One region of the Ferdinandcohnia sp. FSL W7-1320 genome, then DNA from elsewhere that is predicted to be linked to it. Evidence: a T-box and tRNA genes for the amino acid it is inferred to sense, from the RefSeq annotation. Region 1 holds a T-box; the other holds one or more tRNA genes.
The links. A T-box is a leader RNA that pairs with one kind of tRNA and senses whether it is charged. The one in region 1 lies ahead of alaS (alanine--tRNA ligase), so its partner is inferred to be a tRNA-Ala.
Positions count from the first base shown of each region.

Region 2: it encodes a tRNA-Ala, which carries the amino acid that the T-box ahead of alaS (alanine--tRNA ligase) is inferred to sense. The anticodon was not compared.

Region 1 is NZ_JBBPAM010000001.1:1,700,466-1,704,902, forward strand. It holds gene NST91_RS08505 (nuclease-related domain-containing protein) at 1-625, opposite strand, end outside; gene NST91_RS08510 (AI-2E family transporter) at 750-1,823, shown strand; T-box leader at 1,916-2,131, shown strand; gene alaS (alanine--tRNA ligase) at 2,185-4,437, shown strand, end outside.
Region 2 is NZ_JBBPAM010000001.1:1,358,627-1,363,063, forward strand. It holds gene NST91_RS06830 (aldehyde dehydrogenase family protein) at 1-1,207, opposite strand, end outside; gene NST91_RS06835 (TetR/AcrR family transcriptional regulator) at 1,583-2,497, shown strand; tRNA gene NST91_RS06840 (tRNA-Ala) at 2,571-2,642, opposite strand; gene plsY (glycerol-3-phosphate 1-O-acyltransferase PlsY) at 2,830-3,399, shown strand; gene NST91_RS06850 (aminotransferase class V-fold PLP-dependent enzyme) at 3,416-4,437, shown strand, end outside.

The DNA.
Region 1 (4,437 bases):
AATCAGGCAGGCGCGAATAGGGATTTTTCGTTATATGCAAAGAAGCCAATTTATGTGCTAAGTCAATATGACCATCGGAAACCCGAGATGCCGGACCCGCATCTAGTTTTTTAATAAATCGACCAAGTTGCGCATGGAATACATAAGAGCCATTTACCGGTGCCTCATATAAAAAAAACTCTGGGTTGATGAATATGACATGAGATTCAACGGGGACATTAAACTTCAAATCTTGGAGGAGTTGCCGAAATAAGGATTCACTACGGGAGATTTGAATGAGTGGGTTTTTGATTTCTTTTCCATTAATAATGTGCAAGCGTCCATCTTTGATGTAATAGTCTCCTTCGTAGTTCTTTACTTCAAAGATGAATATTTTCTTTTGCGTGATAAGCAGGGAATCAATTTGGAAGAGGGTGTTGTTCACTTTCAGGAGAAGGTCGTTTAATATGAGGCATTCATTTGTGAGGCCTAAAAGCAATTGGTCAAACTGTTTTTCACCTGCCCAGCCTTTTTCGAGGGATACATAGTTGTTTTCGTCTTCTTCCTCTAATTTTTTGTGGACTCGTAAAGAGCGAAGTAACTCTAGTTCAATGTTTTCACCACGTGGTTTAATAACTATAACCAAATTACCACATCCTTTCAGCTATATTTTACAAAATAATCTTTCTTTTTACAATATTATAGGTTACGAGCACGACCCGTATAAAACCGCATAGACTCCAAAAACTACTAACAAGGGAGTGGATGAAATGAGTGAAAATAGAATTAAATGGATCTTCAGAATATCACTATTATTACTAGCATTTTTGACTATCTATATTTTTTTGAAATTGGCACCAGTTTGGCTCCCGATTCTTTTACTCTTAAAAACATTTCTGGTTCCTTTCGTTTTTTCTATTTTTATCGCTTATTTACTACATCCTATCATCGAAAAAATCAGCAATCGTGGAGTACCGAGATCCCTTGCAATCCTACTGATTTATTTGGTTTTTTTCGGTGGGGTTGGTTTTGGTATATACAAAGGAATTCCGGTGATTCTTGCACAGCTCAAGGATCTTGCTGAGAGCTTTCCGGAATTCAGTAAGACCTACAGGGTCTGGTTAAAAGAAATTGAATCAGGAAGTTCACAGCTTCCTGCTTTTGTTCACGCACAGCTTGATGATTTGCTTAATTCGCTAGAAAATTATGTGGATTTTCTGCTTTCAAGGACAATTGAATTTTTGAAAGCATTGTTTAATTCCATTTTCATCATTGCTATCATTCCATTCATTGTTTTTTATTTGTTGAAGGATCACGACCAAATGATGAAAGCACTTTGGTATATAACGCCTCGAAAACTTAGAAGAGCTGGTCAGCTTTTTTTTCGAGATGTTGATGAGTCGTTGGGGAATTATATTAGAGGGCAGTTGATTGTTTGTTTGCTTGTTGGAACAACTGCTTCAGTTGCATTTTGGATTTCCGGTATGAAATATCCCTTATTATTTGGAAGCATTGTTGGTATAACGAATATCATTCCATACTTCGGTCCGATCATTGGTGCAATTCCTGCCGCTATTATAGCTGCTACCATATCAATCAAAATGCTTATCATCGTGGTTCTTGTTGTGTTTGGCCTTCAGTTTATCGAAGGAAACCTGCTTTCACCAATTATTGTCGGGAAAAGCTTACGATTACATCCGATTGTGATAATAGCGGCGTTATTAGTAGGAGGAGAAGTTGGTGGAGTGGTAGGCCTGATTGTGGCTGTTCCGGTTGTAGCCATATTAAAGGTGTTTATTGTTCACGCGAAACAGCATTTTACAGTTGCTAGAAAGGAACATTAACACAATGAACGCTGACGTTGACAAACATTTTTGACTTGAATATAATTGACAAGAACTAGGTAATACATAATGTAACAATTTAATCACAATCAGTGAAAACTATGAAGGAATCAGTATGTTACAGTACCATCAAACCAGAGAGAAATTTCCAAGGCTGAGAGGAATTTCGGATGAAGGGTAACAGAAAGCTACTCCTGAGTGTAGGTAAACCTACCGGTGAATACCGTTATCAATATACGAAGGTGATGGACACTATTTCTTTGTGTCCATAATCAGGGTGGTACCGCGAGCATACTCTCGTCCCTGTTTTTAGGGGATTAGAGTATTTTTTTATGTCTAAAATGTAATTGGAGGTAATGAAATGAAACAGTTAACATCAGCTCAAGTTCGCCAAATGTTTTTGGATTTTTTCCAATCAAAGGGGCATGCAATAGAACCAAGTGCTTCCTTAGTTCCACATGAAGATCCGTCCTTACTATGGATTAATAGTGGTGTTGCGACTTTAAAAAAATATTTTGATGGACGTGTAATCCCTCAAAATCCAAGAATTTGTAATGCACAAAAATCGATTCGTACAAATGACATTGAAAATGTTGGAAAAACAGCACGCCACCATACTTTCTTTGAAATGCTAGGGAATTTTTCCATTGGTGATTATTTCAAAGAGGAAGCAATTGAATGGGCATGGGAATTTTTAACAAGCAAAGACTGGATTGGCTTTGACCCAGAGAAGCTTTCTGTTACGATTCATCCTGAGGATGATGAAGCGTTTGAGCTTTGGAATAAAAAGATAGGAATTCCTGAGGAGCGAATCATTCGTCTTGAAGGAAACTTTTGGGATATCGGTGAAGGTCCAAGTGGTCCAAATACAGAAATCTTCTTTGACAGAGGTGAAGAATTTGGAAACGACCCGAATGATCCAGAATTATATCCAGGTGGAGAAAATGAGCGATATTTAGAAATCTGGAACCTTGTGTTCTCACAATTTAATCATAATCCAGATGGTTCTTATACACCACTACCAAAAAAGAATATTGATACAGGAATGGGTCTTGAAAGAATGTGCTCTGTTATTCAAAACGTGCCTACGAACTTTGACACAGATCTATTTATGCCGATTATAGAGGCAACTGAATCCATTTCAGGTGAAAAATATCGTCAATCAAAAGAAAAGGATGAAGCATTTAAAGTTATTGCTGACCACATCCGTACAGTTACATTTGCAGTAGGTGATGGGGCGCTTCCTTCCAATGAAGGTCGAGGTTATGTAATCAGACGCTTATTAAGACGCGCTGTACGTTATGCAAAACAAATATCCATCAACCGTCCGTTCATGTATGAACTCGTTCCAGTTGTTGGGGAGATTATGGTTGATTTTTATCCGGAAGTTAAAGAGAAGACTGAATTTATTCAGAAAGTCGTGAAAACAGAAGAGGAACGCTTCCACGAAACTTTACATGATGGATTAGCAATACTATCAACTGTTATTCAAAAGGAAAAAGCAAAAGGCAGTAACATTATTTCAGGTGCAGATGTCTTCCGTTTATATGATACGTATGGTTTCCCTGTTGAATTAACTGAGGAATACGCTGAAGAAGAAGGTATGAAAGTCGACCACAACGGCTTTGAGCGTGAAATGGAAAGTCAACGTGAACGAGCAAGATCTGCTCGTCAAGATGTTGATTCCATGCAGGTCCAAAGCGGGGTTCTTGGTGAAATTAAAGTTGAAAGTACATTTGTTGGGTATGATGAACTTGAAGCTGAATCAACCGTTCTTGTCATCGTAAAAGACGGAGAAATGGTGGAGAAGGCAAATGAAGGTGACGAAATTCAACTTATTTTAGACCAAACACCTTTTTACGCTGAGAGTGGTGGACAAATCGCGGATGGAGGTACAGTTGAAAACGAAAATACAAAACTAGTTGTAAAAGACGTTCAAAAAGCGCCTAATGGACAAAACCTTCATCGGGTAGTTGTTGAAAAAGGAAGTTTAACAAAAGGTGACAAGCTTCATTCGAAGGTTGACCAAGAGAATCGTTCGGGTGTTATTAAAAACCACACGGCAACTCACTTGTTACATCAAGCATTAAAAGATGTGCTCGGTGCGCACGTAAACCAAGCGGGTTCACTTGTGACATCTAATCGTTTACGTTTTGACTTCTCTCATTTTGGTCAAATTAAGCAAGCCGAGATTGAGCAAATTGAAGCGATTGTGAATGAAAAAGTGTGGAGCAGCATCCCAGTTAATATTGACAATAAATCTCTAGCTGAGGCAAAAGCAATGGGAGCAATGGCCCTATTCGGTGAAAAATATGGCAACATCGTTCGTGTTGTTCAGGTTGGTGACTATAGTTTAGAGCTTTGTGGTGGTTGTCATGTACCAAATACATCAACTATCGGGTTATTCAAAATCGTTTCTGAGTCCGGAATAGGCGCAGGTACACGCCGTATTGAAGCTGTAACTGGTGAAGCGGCATATCATGTAATCAATGACCAAGTAAAAATGCTACAGGAAGTTGCTAGCCTATTAAAAACAAAGCCTGCAGAAGTTCCAAGTCGTATTGAAGCATTACAACTTGAAATTCGCAATTTGCATCGTGAAAATGAATCACTT
Region 2 (4,437 bases), 340 kb from region 1:
TAACAGGACCAAAGATTTCTTCTTTCGCAATTGTCATTTCATCTTTTACATTCGCAAAAATAGTTGGCGATACGAAATAGCCTTCTTCAAATGGTTTTTGACCACCTACTACTAGTTCTGCACCTTCGTTAATTCCTTTTTCAATATATCCTAAAACACGATTTTGTTGTTCAATTGAAACAAGCGGTCCAATTTCTGTATCAGAATGTAAACCTGCCCCTTGTTTAATCTTTTCAGCATGGCTTGCCATGTCTGCCACAACATTATCAAATTGTTTCTTTTGAATGAAAACACGTGACCCGGCACAACATACCTGACCTTGGTTAAACATAACCCCATTTAATGCACCAGGGATTGCCTTTGAAAGATCAGCATCAGGTAAAATAATATTTGGAGATTTTCCTCCTAATTCTAATGTTACACGTTTTAATGTTTTGGAGGCTCTTTCCATAATGCTTTTTCCTACTTCTGTTGAACCAGTAAATGCAATCTTATCAACCAATGGATGATCAACTAGAGGTTGACCAGCTGTTTCACCAAAGCCAGGAACGATATTTACTACCCCAGCTGGGAATCCTGCTTCTTCCATTAGCTCTGCTAAATAAAGAGCAGAAAGAGGAGTTTGTTCAGCTGGCTTTAATACAATCGTACAACCAGTTGCAAGGGCTGCACCAAGCTTCCACATTGCCATTAATAGAGGGAAGTTCCATGGAATGATTTGTCCCACAACACCAACTGCCTCATGACGAGTATAGTTTAAGAATGGTCCATTTACAGGAATAGTTTGCCCTACAATTTTCGTAGACCATCCAGCATAATAACGCATATGTTCGATTGCTAGAGGAATATCTGCATTTGATGTTTCACGAATCGGTTTTCCATTATCCAATGTCTCCAACTGTGCTAGCTCATCTTTATGTAGCTCCATCAAATCTGCCAGTTTATACATGATACGGCTTCTTTCGGCTGCGGACATTTTTTGCCAAGGGCCTTCATCAAAAGCTTTTCGGGCAGCTTTTACCGCACGGTCAATATCTTCTGGTCCAGCTTCACTGACAGTTGCTAAAACTTCCCCGGTAGCTGGATTATAGGATTCGAACGTTTTACCAGAAGCACTATCAACAAATTCTCCATTGATGTAAAGCTTCTTAGTCCCTCTTAAAAATGACTCAACCTTTTCTCGTAATGCAAAAATTAATTGGCTCATTCTCTTCCTCCTTTTTAATATGAAACTAGCAATACAGGTGCTAAAAACACCTTCAATACTAATGTTAACATTTTAAAACTAGTAATCAACCAACTTTTGGTAAAAAATTCCGACAATTCATGACGGGTTTTTTCGACACAAGGGATGATTGATTAATCAATTATTCTACTATTAAATGTATAAATGAAGAATTGTTACTGTGCATGGAGCATCATGAAATACGATGGAAGTTTTAATGTAGAAGCAAATGCGGTTAACAAAATTGTTGAAATAATTTCGAATTTGCAAAAGTTATTCCATATGTTATTTGAATTCTTTATTTAAATCATATACTATAAAATTTAAAAAATGGTAGTACAAAAGTAGGGATTGAACATGAATGAACGAAAACAATATGTCTTAGAAAAGGCTCATCAACTCTTTATGGAAAAAGGTTTCCAAGCCACATCAATCCAAGATATTCTAGATTCTAGCGGGATTTCAAAGGGGACCTTTTATAACTATTTTTCTTCAAAAAGCGAACTGTTCATGGCCGTTTTTAACTCAATACAAATCAAAAACGAAGAAGAACGGAATAAATTATTAATAGGCGAAAACCTTGCGAATATTGATATCTTTAGTAAACAACTAGGTCTCTTTTTCCGTCTAAATAAGCAAAACAAACTTTATGCACTAATTGAAGAGGCGCTCGTATCGAATGATCCAGACCTAAAGCAGTTTGTAAAACAATTTCAATTATTGCAACTAAGATGGCTTTATTTTCGTTTTATTGACTTATTTGGTGAAGAGAAACGTGAGTATTTATTGGATTGTGCCATTCTTTTTTCCGGAATGCTACAACAATCATTTCAGTATCACTTTTTTACATACGGTCCGAAAGTTGATCATGAAGCCATCATTCAATATTGTGTTGATCGCTTAATAACTTTAGTCGATGATGTCGATAAGACAAATAGTAAGCTATTGAATCCTGAGTTACTAGAAACATGGTTGCCTCAAAAGAATGCAGGGGGAAAGAATGTTCAAAATCAATTTTTCGAAGTATCAAATGATTTGAAAAAGGCAATTATGAAGATTCATCAAAATGAACCTGAAAAGGAAAAATTTCATCAATTAGTGGACTTCATTCAAGAAGAAGCTATGAATAACAAACTTCCACGTCTTTTTCTCATCGAGAGCTCACTACTATCACTAGTGATGAGCAAGGAGCTTCAACGAACCGAGGAGCTTGCTCAGTTTGCTCACTTTGTGAGAGAGCATATCTTAAACCAAGAACAGACCCAATCCTAACTGAACGGGTCTGTTCTGCTTTTATCGAAAAAGAAAAGTCACTCAATGTGGAATAAAAGAGTGACTTTAATGATGGAGTTGATGGGAATCGAACCCACGACCCTTTGCCTGCCAGGCAAATGCTCTCCCCCTGAGCTACAACCCCGTATGAATTTAGCAAAATTATATCATGTGGCTTTTTAATAGACAATATTTTATTCGTTTTTTTTGCATGAGGTTGTCCAAAATTTCATATAATCTATTAAAAAAGCTGTAAACGAATCATATTATTTTGATATAAATAACCAGAAATAAATGGTAAAATTGATTAAACCTAAAATGGTGGTGGACTTGTGAGTTATTTATATGTATTAGCTTCTTATTTTATAGGAACGATTATGACCGGATATGTCGTCATGAAGATTATGAAGGGCGAGGATATTCGCAAGCTCGGAAGTGGGAACGTAGGGGCTCGGAATGCTGGTAGATTGCTAGGAAAGAAGGGATTTTTGCTAACAGCCATTGGTGACGTTTTAAAAGGGATGGCTGTAGTTTTAGGTGCAAAATACTTGAATTTTTCATTTGAAATTCAAATTCTCGCTTTAATCGCAGTCGTTATCGGACATATTTGGCCAATTACCCTCAAATTTAAAGGCGGAAAAGGAATAGCAACCGCGGCAGGTGGATTAGTTGTATTGGCTTATCAACCATTTTTAGTATTTGGTGGGATCTTCCTTCTTTTATTATTGATAGTAAGAAGCTTTACAATTGCTGGAATGTCTGCCTTTCTAACTGTACCAGTCATCTATTGGTTCATGGATTATTCCATCCGTGAATGTATCCTTATTTTTATTGTAATCGCCCTATTATTAGTGGCACATCGTGACAACCTAAAGGAAAAATTATTGAATAAAAACAAATAAGCGGAGTGATTCCAACGTGACATTTGTATATAAAATAGCACGGACAAAACAAGAATTTAATCAAATCCATCGTTTAAACTACAAAACATTTGTTGAAGAAATTCCACAGCATGAAAAAAATGAAGAAAAAATGCTAATTGATAAATTCCATGATGAAAATACGTATTTAATTTGCGTAAAGGATTCTAAATTAGTGGGTATGATTGCTGTAAGGGCAAACAGACCGTTTTCACTTGATCATAAGCTCTCAAATCTTGATGAACAACTGCCAGTTAAACCAAATAGTCCTTGTGAAATTCGTTTGCTAGCTGTTGAGGAAGAATATCGTAATAATGGGAGGATTTTCTTCGGTCTTGCCCAGCTTATGTCTAATTATTGCTTGAAAGAAGGCTATGATGTCGCCTTAATCTCTGGAACAACAAGACAAGAAAAATTATATCGTCAATTGGGATTCAAACCATTCGCATCTCTAACTGGGACGTCAACTGCATCGTTTTGGCCAATGTATTTAACAAAACAAACCTTCGATGAATCTTTGGCTGGGAGAATATTAAAAGAACCTGTTAGCTTTTTGCCTGGCCCAACTAAAATAAGCGGGAATGTAAAAGTGGCTTTTGCAGAGGAGCCAATTTCCCACCGTTCGAACGAATTTTTGTTTCAAATGAAGTCTGTAAGAGAGAAATTATGTAAAATGACAAACTCAAAGCATGCCGAAATTTTAGTTGGATCTGGTACTTTAGCAAATGATGTTATTGCTGCTCAGCTATCTGTATTAGGGGGTAAAGGCCTAATAATTAGCAATGGAGAGTTTGGTTCAAGATTAATTGATCATGCAAATCGAGCTGGTTTAACTTTTACAAGATTAGAAAAAACATGGGGAACCCCTCTTACAGAGGCTGATATTCAGAGTGAACTTGAAAAAGGTGAGTATACATGGCTTTGGAGTGTCCATAGCGAAACCTCTACAGGTATGCTTATAAACTATGAAAATTTAAAAGAAATCTGCATGATGAACAATATCAAGCTATGTTTGGATTG